Regions from separate parts of the Paraclostridium bifermentans genome, predicted to be linked through region 2. Evidence: a T-box and tRNA genes for the amino acid it is inferred to sense, from the RefSeq annotation. Region 2 holds a T-box; the other holds one or more tRNA genes.
What was found. The T-box of region 2 lies ahead of asnS (asparagine--tRNA ligase). A T-box ahead of a tRNA ligase gene usually reads a tRNA of that ligase, here a tRNA-Asn.

Region 1 (7,834 bases), 340 kb from region 2:
ATAGGTTCATGATTGAAAAAGGTGAAGTTAAAGACGAAGAAGAATTAAAGGAGTTAAACAGAAAATTAATCAATGTAGCTAAGAAGTTTAATAAAATACCAGTAGCTACAGGAGATGTACACTTCTTAGATAAGCATGAAGCTGTTCTTAGAAAAGTTTTGAAAAATTCTCAAGGATTTAAAGTGGATGAGGAAGAAACATATCTTCATTTTAGGACTACAGATGAGATGCTAGAAGAATTCAGCTATTTAGATCCAGTAGAAGCATATGAAGTAGTTGTAGCAAATACTAATAAAATAGCAGATATGATTGAGGATATAAAACCAATCCCGGATGATACATATCCACCTGTAATAGAAGGCTCTGATGTAGAACTTAGGGAAATGTGCTATGAAAAGGCAAAAAGAATTTATGGAGATCCTATGCCAAAAGTAGTTGAAGCAAGATTAGATAGAGAATTAAACTCTATAATTGGAAATGGGTACGCGGTTATGTACATCATTTCTCAAAAACTTGTTACTAAGTCGTTAAGAGATGGATATCTAGTTGGATCTAGGGGATCGGTTGGGTCATCTTTTGCGGCTACTATGAGTGATATAACAGAAGTTAATCCATTACCTGCTCACTATATATGCGAAAATGAAGAATGCAAATATTCTTATTTTTATGAAATAGGAGAGTGGGGATCAGGAGCAGACTTGCCAGATAAAGATTGTCCAAAGTGTGGAAGACCTCTAAAAAAAGATGGTCATGATATACCATTTGAAGTTTTCTTAGGATTTGAAGGAGATAAAGAACCGGATATAGACTTAAACTTCTCTGGTGATTATCAGCCAATAATTCATAAATATACAGAAGAATTATTTGGTGAAGGATATGTTTATAGAGCTGGAACTATAGGTACAGTAGCAGAAAAAACAGCATTTGGATATGCTAAAAAATATATAGAGGAAAATAATATAAATACTACTTCAGCAGAAGCATTAAGGTTAGCAAATGGATGTACAGGAGTAAAAAGAACATCAGGGCAACATCCTGGTGGAGTTATGGTTGTTCCTCATTATAAAGATGTTTATGATTTTACGCCTATACAATATCCTGCAAATGATACTTCATGTGGAGTAATAACTACTCACTTTGACTATCATTCTATAAGTGGTAGAATACTTAAACTAGACATACTAGGGCACGATGTGCCGACCATAATAAGAATGCTTGAAGATATAACCGGGATAGATGCCACAACAATACCATTAGATGATAAAGAAACTATGTCATTATTTACATCAACAGATGCATTAGGAGTAACACCAGAAGAAATAAATTGTCCAATAGGTTCACTAGCAATACCAGAGTTTGGAACTAAGTTCGTTAGACAAATGCTACTTGATACTAAGCCGACTACATTTGCAGAGCTTGTTCGTATATCTGGTCTTTCTCATGGTACTGACGTTTGGCTAAATAATGCTCAAGAGTTAGTTCAAAAGGAAATAGTAGGTCTTAAGGATGTTATATCTACTCGTGACGATATAATGAACTACCTTATATTTAAAGGATTACCTCCCAAAATGGCTTTTACAATAATGGAAAGTGTTAGAAAAGGTAGAGGGTTAAAACCTGAGCATATAGAAGAAATGGAGAAAAATGATGTCCCAGAGTGGTATATATGGTCATGCCAACAAATTAAATACATGTTCCCTAAAGCGCATGCTGTTGCATATGTAATGATGTCATTTAGACTTGCATATTGCAAGGTTCATTATCCAGAAGCTTTTTATGCAACTTATTTTACAACTAAGGCAGAAGATTTTGACGCAGATTTAATTGTAAAAGGATTAGGGGCGATAAAATCAAAGATAAGAGAAATTGAAGAATTAGGAAATGAAGCAACTACTAAAGAAAAAAATATGCTAATAGTTTTAGAAGTTGCTCTTGAAATGTATGCAAGAGGTATAAAGATAATACCAGTTGATATATATAAATCGAATGCTAAAAATTTCCAAGTTGTAGGTGAAAAAACTTTATTGCCACCTATGATAGCTCTACAAGGGGTGGGAGAGAATGCAGCAATAAATATTCAAAATGAAAGGGATAATGGAGAATTTATATCTAAAGAAGATCTTAGAAAGAGAACTAAAATTTCAAAAACTGTAATTGAAACTTTAACAAATCATGGATCTTTAGAAAATATGAGTGATAAGAATCAATTATCATTATTCTAATAAATAGGATTATAACTTATGTAAACTTGTGAGTTATAATCCTATTTGTACATATGATGACTTTGAGTATATAATTAAAATGAATATAAAAAAGGGGGAATTATTATGAATACAAACTTAATTTCGTTGATTATAGGAATTTGTGACGTTTTAATAATTTTTATTTGCTTAAAAATATCGAAAAAAATATTTCCGGGGAAAAATAAGGAATTTAATGAAAGTAAAAGTAGGTTTTTATTAAAAAAAAGTATGGTGAGTTGTATATGCATGATTTTAGGATTTGTTTTAGTTAAAAGTGTTATAATATCAAATTGGATTTTATATTTACATATAGTTCCATCAAAAAATATTTTCAATACATATATGCAAAATGCTACTATCATAAATACGATAGTAATTAGTATTCAAGTTATTATAATAGGTCCTATAATTGAAGAATTAATCTTTAGAAAAATTTTACTTGGAAAGCTATTAGAAAAATTTAGTAATAGACCTATCAAAGCTATAGTATATTCAGCTTTGATATTTGGAATTGTGCACTTAAATGTTATACAAGGTGTAGCTGCATTTGGAGGCGGAATAATATTAGGTTTAATCTATTATTATACTAAGTCAATTAAAGCAACTATGTTTGCTCATATATTAAATAATTTTTTAATTATAATACCAAATCCAATAGGGTTATGGATGAATTTAATATATTTAATAGTAGGATTTTATCTAATTAAAAAAGGAAATAATAAACTGAAATTATGCACATGCTAAGTGTCGAAAAAAATCGAAAGAAAAAGCGAAAAAATTAATAAAAAAGGTTAACAAAATTTAAAAAACATAATATAATAATAATGTAAGAAATGAGGCGACATAGCCAAGTGGTAAGGCAGTGGACTGCAACTCCTTGATCCCCAGTTCGAATCTGGGTGTCGCCTCCAAAATAAAATGGGAATATAGCTCAGTTGGTAGAGCAATTGACTGTTAATCAATGGGTCACAGGTTCGAGTCCTGTTATTCCCGCCATATACGCTAGTGTGGCTCAACGGTAGAGCAGCTGACTTGTAATCAGCAGGTTGTAGGTTCGATTCCTATCACTAGCTCCAATTATAGACAAGCTAATAATAGCTTGTTTTTTTTGTTAAAAAAGTAGAAAAGAATTTGAATTTATTGTATACTAAGTATTAGTACCAAGTGATAAAATGGGAGGAATTAATGAAGAAGTCAATTTTAGTAGTGGTTTTAATCAGTTTAGTTTTATTAATAGGATCTTGTGTAGTAGGGTATTTAGTGTATGATGGATCTGTTGGATCTAGTCAAAAAATAAAAAATGAAGATATAGTAGAAGTTTTTTCACATAGAGAAGGGAAGCCTTTAGATAAGTTAAAAAAATATAAGTATGAAGATGTTTTTATAAACTCACCTGAAAATGGATACAAAATAGAAGGTAAATTTATAAAGTCAAATATACCTACCGATAAAAGCATAATCTTAGTTCATGGAATTGAAAGTAATTATTATGAATATCTAGAAAAAGCATATGAATATTTAGAACATGGTTATAATGTAATGCTATATAACCAAAGACATACAGGCCATACTGGTGGAAATAATTATACATTTGGACTTTATGAAAGATATGATTTAGAAAATGTAGCCAAGTTTGTAAAGAAAAAATATCCAAATGGATTATTAGGAGCTCATGGACATTCGATGGGAGCTGCAACGGTTGTTATGCATTCAGAAATTAATGAAAAAAATAAGTATGTAGATTTTTATATAGCAGATTCTCCTTATCATGAGATGCAAGATGCGATAAGATTAGGAATTGAAGATAAAGATATACCGCTATTACCTGTTGGGTATGCTAAGTTTATGGGGAATATATACACAAAGGTTAAATCTGGATTTAGCTATGAAGATGTAAAGCCATATAAAGCTGTTCAGCATATTACAACTCCTATGTTTTTAATACATGGAAAAGAGGATAAAGTATGTTCTCCAAATAGTAGCAAAATAATTTATGACAATATACCTCATAACAAGAAAGAGTTATGGTTAATTGATGGAGTTCAACATGTTAATGGATATGATATATTAGGAAAAGAATATTTTGATAGGATATATAAATTTATTGATAATAAAGTTCAAAAAAATTAAATTTTAAGGTATTAAAAATAGGATAAAACATTGAATAATACTAGAAAGTTTGCAAATAAAAACAATGTATGGTATTATAGTATATAAAATAGTATAAAATGTAAAAACTAAGAGTGAGACGGAAAGTTCTCACTCTTTTATTTATAGTACTTATAGACTATAAAATAACAACTGAATAGGAGGTAAGTCGAATGAAAAAAAGTACAGAAGCAATGATAGAAGAATTAGTACTTCCAATAACTAATGAAAATAACATCGAAATCGTTGATGTTGAATATGTTAAAGAAGCAGGCGAATATTACTTAAGAATATTTATAGATAAAGATGGGGGTGTATCTTTAAACGACTGTGAAGTTGTAACTAGAGCTATAAACCCTATATTAGATGAAAAAGATCCAATAAAAGAAAACTACTTCTTAGAAGTATCTTCACCAGGACTTGATAGACCACTTAAAAAAGAAAAAGACTTTGTAAGATATGCTGGTAGAGATGTAGAAGTTAAATTATATAAACCTATAAATGGATTAAAACATTTTGAAGCGGAATTAGTTGAACTAGCTGAAAATAAAGTAGTTAAATTAATAGTAGACGGTGAAGAGATGGAATTTGATAAAAAAGATATAGCACTTATAAGACTTGCTGTAAAATTCTAATTAAAACTTAATATCGAAAAATAGGAGGATAAAGAAATGAACCACGAGTTTGTAGACGCATTAGAAGAATTAGAAAAAGATAGAGGAATAGATAAAGAAATACTTATAGATACTATAGAACAAGCATTATTAACTGCTTATAAAAAGAACTTTGGATCGGCTCAAAATGTTAGAGTATATTTTGATAGAGAAAAAGGAGATGTAAAGGTTTACTCTCAAAGAATAGTTGTTGACTCAGAAGATATATATGATACTTTCTTAGAAATTGAAATAGATGAGGCTAGAGAAATAAGCCCTAACTATGAAATTGGTGATATAATAGAAAATGAGATAACTACTACAGAATTCGGAAGAATAGCAGCTCAAACTGCAAAGCAAGTAGTTGTTCAAAGAATAAGAGAAGCTGAAAGAGATATAGTTTATAATGAGTTTATAGACAAACAAGATGAAATAGTTACTGGAGAGGTTGCTAGAGTAAACAAAAACATAGTGCATGTAAATCTTGGAAGAATAGAAGCTATAATGACTCAAGCAGAGCAAATACCAGGAGAGCATTATCAAGCAGGACAAAAAATAAAGGTTTATATATTAGAAGTGAAGAAAACTAATAAAGGACCTCAAATAAGTGTTTCAAGAAGTCATCCAGGTTTAGTTAAAAGACTATTTGAAATGGAAGTTCCAGAAATATTTGAAGGATCTGTTCAAGTTAAAAGCATTGCAAGAGAAGCTGGATCTAGAACTAAAATGGCAGTTAGCTCAGTAGATGAAAATATAGATCCAATAGGAGCATGTGTTGGACCTAAAGGATCAAGAGTTAAAAATATAGTTGATGAACTAGGTGATGAAAAGATAGATATAATCAAGTACAGTGAAAACCCAGTTGAATTTATATCAGCAGCTCTAAGCCCATCAAAAGTTATGTCTGTAGATGTAAATGAAGAAGAAAAGAGTGCTTTAGTTATAGTTCCAGATTATCAATTATCACTTGCTATAGGTAAAGAAGGTCAAAATGCTAGACTTGCAGCTAAGTTAACTAACTGGAAAATCGATATAAAAAGTGAAACTCAAGCAGCTAAAGAAGCAGCAAATCAAGATGAACTAGATGCTTAGATATAAGGAGTGATACATTTGCAAAAGGTAAAAAAAGTTCCTCAGAGAAAGTGTATAGCTTGTCAAGATAGAGACAATAAAAAAGAGTTAATAAGAATTGTTAAAAATAAAGAAGGACATATATTTTTAGATAAAACAGGAAAAGCAAACGGTAGAGGTGCATATATTTGTAACTGTAGCGAATGTTTAAAAAAAGCTATTAAAAGCAATGCCCTAAGTAGAGCTTTCAAAATGGAAATTCCTGAAGAAGTGTATGAATCACTAATTAAGGAGATTGAAGATAATGAATAATAATGAAGCAAAAATTTATTCTTTTCTAGGTCTCGCACAGCGCGCAGGTAAACTAGTATCGGGTGATGATTCAACTATGCTTGAAATTAAAAAAAATAGGGTAAAACTAGTTATAGTAGCAGATGATGCTTCGAATAACACGAAAAAGTTATTTAAAGATAAAACATCTTTTAGAAATATAAACTGTGTTACATATTCAACTAAATTGCAATTAGGGTTAGCTATAGGAAAAGCTCCTAGAGCAGTTGTTGGAATTAAGGACGCAAGTTTTGCAAATAAGGTTTTAGAACTTATTGAAAATACAAAAATATAATAGGGGGTGGTCTTGTGTCAACAAGAGTATACCAATTAGCAGAAAATTTAGGAATTACTAGTGAAGAACTTATAGCTAAACTAGGAGAATTAGATATAAACGTAAATGATAAGAATGATGAGTTAAGTCAAGAAGATGCAGATATGGCTATGGAATTATTAGAAGAAGCTAAAGGAAGTGGACTTCCAACAGTATCTGTGGAAGGTAGTTTAACTGTTCAAGAATTAGCTAACAGTTTAGAAAAACCAGTTACAGAAATAATAATGAAGCTTATGAAAATGGGAACTATGGCAACAATAAACCAAGAGTTAAATTTTGAAATAGCTTCTTTAGTAGCTAAAGACTATGGATTTGAATTAGTAGAAAAAGATACATCAGAACAAGAAGCAGCAGAAATAGACGCATTAATGGAAATAGAAGAAGATAAAGAAGAAGATTTAGTAAAGAGATCTCCTATCGTTACAGTTATGGGACATGTTGACCACGGTAAAACATCTTTATTAGATGCTATAAGATCAACAAGTGTAACAAACAAAGAAGCGGGTGGAATAACTCAACATATAGGGGCATCTGAAGTTACTATAAATGGAGAAAAAATAGTATTCTTAGATACACCAGGACATGAGGCTTTCACATCTATGAGAGCTAGAGGAGCACAAGTAACAGATATGGCTATATTAGTTGTTGCTGCAGATGATGGTATAATGCCTCAAACAATAGAAGCTATAAACCATGCTAAAGCAGCAGAGGTACCAATAATAGTTGCTATAAACAAAATAGATAAGCCAGATGCTAATATAGACAGAGTTAAACAAGAATTAGCAGATCAAGGATTATTAGTTGAAGACTGGGGTGGAGATGTTATATCAGTTCCTGTATCAGCTAGACAACAAACTAATATAGACACATTACTTGAAATGATATTATTAGTTGCAGAGATGGAAGAATTAAAAGCTAATCCAAACAAAAGAGCAGTAGGAACAGTTATAGAAGCTCAACTTGATAAAGGAAGAGGACCTGTTGCAACTGTACTTGTTCAAGGGGGAACTTTAAAAGTTGGAGATCCTATAGTTGCAGGTACTGCTTGTGGAAAA
Region 2 (7,834 bases):
ACATATGGCGATGTAATTTCAGCAGGTGCATACAACTTAGTTGAAAATAGTATATGGCCGCCATCATCAAGAGGACCTACAATAAATGGATTATTAAGACCTGATATAGTAGCACCAGGAGTTAATATAATTTCAACATACCCTGGAAATAGTTATGCAACTCTAACAGGAACCTCTGCATCAGGAGCTTATTTAGCAGGATCAGTTGCTTTGTACTTACAATATGCATTAGTAGATAATTACTATCCATTAAAAGGTTTTACTAATATGATAAGAACCTATATACATGCCGGAGCTAGAAGAAACTCAGAAATAATCTATCCAAATGATATTTATGGATATGGTTTTTTAGATATTAGAGGAGCTTTTGACCAACTCAAATAAAAAGGAGGAAATTTTATTTTGGAAAAATCCTACCTTATAATTTATAAAGGTGACATAGCATCTGATTTAAAAAAAGCTGGAATAGAAAAATATATGATTTTAAATAATAATCTTACAGTAATATATGTGCCAAAAAATTTTAGAGAAGAAAATTTAAATAGAATTCCAAGCATTACTTGGTGGCAAAACTCAGTGCCAATGAGTTCTTTAATTGAAATAACTAATAATTTACCTGAAGGTGTAAGTGTATCAGATGCAGCTGGCACAGATTATATATATAAAAATCCATATATACAATCAACAGGTAAAAATGTTTTAATTGCGATTATAGATTCAGGTATAGATTATTTACATCCAGATTTTATAGAAAACAATAAAACAAAAATAGTATCTATATGGGATCAAGAAAGCGATAAGAAAAAGCCACCAGAGGGATTAATTTTTGGAAGTGAATTTACAAGTGAAGATATAAATAAAGCTATAGAAGGAAAAGATAACACATTAAGTGAAGATAGGATAGGAACAGGAACTACAGCAGCAGGTATAGCATCAGGAAGAGGAAATTTAAACTCTCAGTATAAAGGGGTTGCTATAGATAGTGAATTAGTTGTTGTTAAGCTTAGAGAGTATAAAGATACCTATAAAAAAGGGAAAATAAATTATCAAAAATCAGATTTTCTAGCAGCTATAAGATATGTATTAGACGTGGCAAAGAAAGAAAATAAGAATATGATAATAAACTTAACAATAGGCTTGATTTCAAAATCTATTGTCGAGTCGACTATGTTATCTACGTTTAATGAGTTATCTCAACCTGGTATTGTAGTAGTAAGTGGAGCTGGAAATGAAGGAAATACAGATATCCATTACAGAGGCAAAATCAAAAGCAATGAAAAAGTAGATGATATAATTATCCAAGTTGGAAATCAAACCAATTTAGATATAACATTAGTCGTAAATTGACCTGATAAAATTGGGGCTATGCTAATATCCCCATCGGGTGAAATGAGTTATAAAATTATGTACTCTCCGGAGTATTATGTATATAAAGGGAAATTTAATCTAGAAAATACTGATTATGAGATGAGACTTGCCTATCCTTGGTTAGAGTCAGGAAATGAGGAGCTGACAATAAGTTTATTTGATATAAAACCTGGTATATGGACTCTTAGATTGATTCCAGAATTTATAATAGAAGGAAACTATGATGTCTATTTACCAAATAAAAATATTATTTCAAATGAAACTAGATTTTCAGATCCAGCATCAGAAGCTACGATAACTATGTATGCAGCGTCAGACAACGTAATAACTATAGGAACCTATAATGATAAAACAGATAGTATTTGGATTGGATCTTCGAAAGGGCCTGTAAAATTAAGTCTTATTAAACCAGATATAGTTGCTCCTGGAGTGGATATAATATCAACCTATATAAACAGTTCATACAATACCTCTATTGGTACTGGAGTCAGCGCTTCTATAGTAAGTGGAGTATTGGCAATTATATTTGAATATATAATTTCAGAGTATGAGTTTGCCAAAGAATTATTGTCAGTTGAGCCTTTAAAAACATATTTAATGTTGGGGGCTACTAAAAAAGATATATATACATATCCAAATATCACTCAAGGATATGGAATATTAAATTTAAAAAATACTATAGTGGAAATTGCAAATAACTTCGAATAAGATGAATTTTATATATCATAATGTAAAAACTAATTACAAAATGAAAAAGAGGTGATTATTATGACAAATGAAAAAAGTAAACCACTAAATGGAGAAGGAAACAAAAGATTAAAAGCTCATAGACCTGTAAAAAATGAATATACAGCAGCATGGGCAGGAACTAAAGAGTTAAAAGAGAATAGTAATGTATCTATACCATCATTAAATAATGTTGAAGAAGCTAAGGATTGGGTAGATAACGGAAGTAAATTATAATAAAAAAAACGCTACTTAATTTAAATTAAGTAGCGTTTTTTTTATTATAATTTATTCACTAGGTACTAGTATATATTCACCTGATTTTATATTATAATCACTAGAAATAATATCTATATTTTCTTTATAAACAACCTTTCTAAAATCATCAATATCTTCTATATTGGTATTGTAAGATTTTATTATATCATCTATAGTTTCACCTGAGTTGACCAAGTGCTTTACCAAGTGACGCCCATCCATAACCTTCTTATGGGCTTTGGTATAAGAAAGTTCAGTTAAATCATTAAAAGCAGGTACATTTTCAGATAAATAATTTACAGAAGTATCTAAACAAGTTATATAATTATAGATAGCTTCTTTGAAAACTTGAGACAAAGATGTGCAATCATCAACCACAGGGCCTATAAATAGCAATATAACTATAATTAATAATACATATTTCATATAAAACACCCTCCTACATAGGAGTATTATAAAATTTGTGAAAAATATACAAATTTTATGAAAAATAAAACATTGACTAGAAAAATATAAGTTGGTATAATCTTAGTAATAATTGAAATAATATAAAAATAAAGACAGTGAAGAGAAGAGTAGATATAAAATGTAGTTACAGCGATTTGAGGATGGTGAAAGCTCAATACGAAGTTTATATTGAAGAACATCTCGGAGTCTCTAACCGAAATTTAAGAAAGTAGGCTTAGACGGAAGGTCCCGTTATAGACCATAAGCAATGCTTAGCTAAGAGGCCATTTTTATGGCAATTAGGGTGGTACCGCGATAGTAATAGTCTTTCGTCCCTTTATTTGGGATGAAGGGCTTTTTTTAATATTTAAATTTAATTTTTAGGAGGACATAAAATGCAAAGAGATTTTATAGAAATTAAAGATCTTTACAGAAACAAAGAAGAACATATCGGTAAAAGTATAAAAGTAGCTGGATGGATAAGAACATCTAGAGCGTCTAAAAATTTCGGATTTATAGAATTAAATGACGGAAGTTTCTTCAAAAACATGCAAGTAGTAATATCAGATGAGAAGTTAGAAAACTTCAAAGAAATAACTAAGCTTCCAATAAGTTCATCAATACTAGTTGAGGGTGAGCTTGTAGCAACAGAAGGGGCAAAGCAACCTGTAGAAATACATGCAACTAATATTGAACTAGAAGGGGAATCAGATAGTTCATACCCATTACAAAAGAAAAGACATACTTTAGAATATTTAAGAACTATAGCTCACTTAAGACCTAGAAGTAATACTTTTTCAGCAGTGTTCAGAGTAAGAAGTTTAGCAGCTTATGCTATACACAAGTTCTTCCAAGATAGAAACTTCGTATATGCACATTCACCAATCATAACAGGAAGTGACTGTGAAGGTGCTGGAGAAATGTTTAGAATAACAACTATGGATTTAAACAGTATACCTAAAACTGAAGAAGGTGCAATAGATTACTCTAACGACTTCTTTGGAAAAGAAGCTAACCTAACAGTTAGTGGACAATTAAATGCTGAAATAATGGCACTTGCATTTAGAAATGTTTATACATTTGGACCAACATTTAGAGCAGAAAATTCATTCACACAAAGACATGCATCAGAGTTTTGGATGATAGAGCCTGAAATAGCATTTGCTGACTTAGAAGACAATATGGAACTTGCAGAAGATATGATAAAATATGTTATAAGCTATGTTATGGAACATGCTCCAGAAGAAATGGAATTCTTCAATAGTTTCATAGATAAAGGATTAATAGAAAGATTAAACAATGTAGTAAACTCTGAATTTACTAGAATAACATATACTAAAGCTGTAGAAATGTTACAAGAATCAGGTCATGAGTTTGAATATCCAGTTCAGTGGGGAGACGATCTTCAAACAGAGCATGAAAGATATTTAACAGAACAAGTATTTAAAGCTCCTGTATTTGTTACAGATTATCCAAAAGATATAAAAGCATTCTACATGAGAATGAATGAAGATGGAAAAACTGTTAGAGCTATGGACCTTTTAGTTCCTGGCGTAGGAGAAATAGTTGGAGGATCTCAAAGAGAAGAGAGACATGATGTATTATTAGATAGAATAAAAGAAATGAATTTAAATGAAGAAGATTACTGGTGGTATTTAGAATTAAGAAAATATGGAACAGCTACTCACTCAGGATTTGGATTAGGATTTGAGAGAATAATAATGTATATGACTGGTATGGCAAACATAAGAGACGTAATACCATTCCCTAGAACTCCAAAAAATGCAGAATTCTAATTTTATGTAATATAACAAAATTTTATTATATAAACAAAAGCCCTTAGATATTATCTAAGGGCTTTTAATATTTAAATTTAAATATATGATAATATAGTAGTTTAATGGAAAATATAAATTAAATATAAGCTAAATTTCAATATGTAGACATTAAAACTTTATTAGAATATAATAGTAATAAGGTTAAAAGATAAAGGTTAATCAGGAGGTAAAGATATGTCAGACGATAGAATAATTGATTTCAATGAACTAAAAAATAAAGTAAAAGATTCTGATGTAGATAAGTTTGAACAATATATATATACTCTTTATAACTCAGTAATGAGTGGTAGTATGAGTATGGTTGAGTTTTCTAAAAAAATAATGGAATATATGAATGAAAATAACATATCTCAAGAAAAATTTATAAATATCCAAAAGAAATTTATGGAGAGATATGGAATGGATTCTTCTGAAATTGATGAACAATTAAAGAACCTTGGTATAGATCCTAAAAATATAGACTTAAGCAATATGGAGAATGTCAATTTTGAAGAAATAAAAAAAAGTATAGGGTTTTATGAAAAATATAATTATAAGATAAAACCAAAAGCTTCTGTAGAAACATATATAAAAAATGATCACAATGATATAAGAATTATATTTGATCAAGAACAAGTTACTTTAATAAGTCAAGGAAAGATAAACCTTGTTGATGCAGAGCTTAATGAACTTTTACTATCATATAAAAATTCATTAGATAAGACTATAAACATAACTATGTGTGAAAACATAACAGAATATGATTATTAAAAAAGAGATAGGAATTATCCTATCTCTTTTTTTAATGTTCAGAAAGACCACTCTCACTGAACTTTTCATTAAATTTATGATAAATTTTGTTTATAGGTTTTTTAAGTGGTAATGCAATTATAAGAGAAATTGCTATATAGAATGTTAGAATAGCTAAATCTCTATATAATACAGGAGTATAAACCCCACCAACAGATTCTCTTAACATAGAAATTGAATAAGTAAATGGTAGATATGGATTTACCATTTGGAAAAACTTAGGTGTAACTTCTATTGGGAATGTACCACCTGAACCAGCTACTTGTATAACTAAAAGTATAATTCCCATAGCTTTACCCATATTACCGAATACAGAAAGTAGAGAATAAACAATAGCTGTAAATACTATACTTGTAAATACAGAACCTAACACTAGTAGAACTGGATCTACAGGTTTTACACCAAGTACATAAATGTCTCCTAGACTTACTATTAATGCTTGGACTATTGCAATTAATACAAATGTAAGACCTCTACCAAAATAAACCTCATAAGATTTATAATTTCCATGAACCTCAGCAGATAAAAGTGAAGATAATAAAAGTAATCCAACCCATAATGATAATACTGTATAGAATGGAGTCATAGCTGATCCATAATTTTCTATTGGGTATAACTTATTTTCTTTAACCGTAACAGGTTCTTTTAAGAAGTTCTTTTTAGATACTATATCATTTTTAAGTAATTTAACTAAATCATTAAGATTTTCTTCATCATTTACCTTTTTAACTGCATCAGTAAGTTCATTAACCATACTTTCAACTTTAGGTAATTTTTCTTTAGCGTAGTTAATTCCTTCAAGACCTTTATCTGATAACTTAAGTGTAGTATTTAGTATATCTTCAGCCTGAGGAAGCTTATTTTCAGCTTCTTGAAGTGTTTTTATAACATCATCACTAACAGAATATCCTTTTTCAAATATATCATTTATAGGGCCTGAAACTTTACCATCAAAATTATTATATAATGAAGATGTAATTGACTGTATATCAGATCCTATTTTTAAGACATTACCTAAAACATCATCAGCAGGTGTCTGTCCACTTTGAATTTGACTCTTTATTGAGCTTAACGAATTCATACCTTGAGTTAATTTTGAATCTAAATCCTTTAATCTGTTTATAGTATCACTTAAAGGATGGTTTTGAGTAAGGTTATTTAATTTAGTTAAAAATTCTAAAACAGAATTATTTATAGTTGCTAAATTATGTAACTTACTTGATAGATTATCTATTAACATTATAGCATCATCAGAACCATTCTTTATTGCATTATTAAGTGCATTTGCAGTATCCATAATAGAGTTAGATATATCATTCATTAAGCCTATATCATTCTTTATTATAGGAGCAACTTTATTTATACTATCTTGAGAACTCTTTAAAAACTTTTGAACGTCAGCTGACAATCCTTGAGCTTGGTTTATAGTATTTTTTATTAAAGGTAAATCTTTTTGAATATCTTTAACTAAATCGGTAGCTTTAACAACACCATTAGATGCAAGATTTATTGTTTCGTTTAAATCTCCAAATTTACCTTGTACTTCAACTAAAGAGTTTTCAACATCATTTAGTTTTGGAATTTGACCTTCAAGTTCTATTCCTAATTCATTAGATACCTCAAATAAAACTTGGCTTACTGTTTCAACTACAGTTTGATTTATTTGTAATTGTATCGTAGATGCTCCTTTATCCGTAATTTTTGGAGCAATAGCATTTATCTTCTCATTTACAGAGTAAATTAATTCACCTTTTTTAACATCAGATGATATAAGAGAAGTTAAATCTTTTGAGAAATTTGCAGGTATCTCAATAGATGCATAATACTTACCATCTTTAACACCTTTTAAACCATTGTCTTTATTAACGAATTTCCAACCTAAATCAGAGTTATCTTTTAGGTTTTTTACAAGTTCATCACCAATATTTATTTCTTTGTCCCTTACAGTAGTACCTTTATCGTTGTTTACAATAGCTACAGATATATTACTAGTACTACCATATGGATCCCAAGATGCCTTTATATTAAACCATGCATATAAAGAAGGTAAAATACAAAGTGCGACTACAACTATAAGCATAGCATAATTTGTAAATATGTCTTTTAAATCTTTTTTGAATATATTAAGGATGTTTCTCAATATAATATTCACCTCCAAAAGTAAGAATTCTAACAAATTTAAATTATAATGTTTTTAGTCCAAATAGTCAATATTAAAATTAAAATATATTAAAAATTATACTTATATAGTAATTATAACCAAAGTAATCAAGTATATGACAAATAAAAAAAATACTTTGCTTATGTCGACATAATATTGATTACAATTGAAATTAAAAAAGATGGTCTATTTGACCATCTAAGATTTTACTATTACTTTAATATTAACTTAGCTAATATCGTTATAA

Region 1: it encodes a tRNA-Asn, which carries the amino acid that the T-box ahead of asnS (asparagine--tRNA ligase) is inferred to sense. The anticodon was not compared.

The regions. Positions count from the first base shown of each region.
Region 1 covers NZ_CP079737.1:882,840-890,673, forward strand. The annotation lists gene KXZ80_RS04290 (PolC-type DNA polymerase III) at 1-2,222, shown strand, start outside; gene KXZ80_RS04295 (CPBP family intramembrane glutamic endopeptidase) at 2,328-2,987, shown strand; tRNA gene KXZ80_RS04300 (tRNA-Cys) at 3,081-3,154, shown strand; tRNA gene KXZ80_RS04305 (tRNA-Asn) at 3,164-3,239, shown strand; tRNA gene KXZ80_RS04310 (tRNA-Thr) at 3,245-3,319, shown strand; gene KXZ80_RS04315 (alpha/beta hydrolase) at 3,429-4,373, shown strand; gene KXZ80_RS04320 (ribosome maturation factor RimP) at 4,565-5,026, shown strand; gene nusA (transcription termination factor NusA) at 5,063-6,136, shown strand; gene rnpM (RNase P modulator RnpM) at 6,155-6,427, shown strand; gene KXZ80_RS04335 (L7Ae/L30e/S12e/Gadd45 family ribosomal protein) at 6,420-6,740, shown strand; gene infB (translation initiation factor IF-2) at 6,755-7,834, shown strand, end outside.
Region 2 covers NZ_CP079737.1:1,224,843-1,232,676, forward strand. The annotation lists gene KXZ80_RS05840 (S8 family peptidase) at 1-384, shown strand, start outside; gene KXZ80_RS17650 (S8 family serine peptidase) at 403-1,347, shown strand; gene KXZ80_RS17655 (S8 family serine peptidase) at 1,390-2,076, shown strand; gene KXZ80_RS05850 (CDIF630_02480 family spore surface protein) at 2,137-2,331, shown strand; gene KXZ80_RS05855 (hypothetical protein) at 2,383-2,778, opposite strand; T-box leader at 2,907-3,139, shown strand; gene asnS (asparagine--tRNA ligase) at 3,195-4,595, shown strand; gene KXZ80_RS05865 (DUF3867 domain-containing protein) at 4,812-5,387, shown strand; gene KXZ80_RS05870 (YhgE/Pip domain-containing protein) at 5,419-7,566, opposite strand; gene KXZ80_RS05875 (YjiH family protein) at 7,800-7,834, opposite strand, start outside.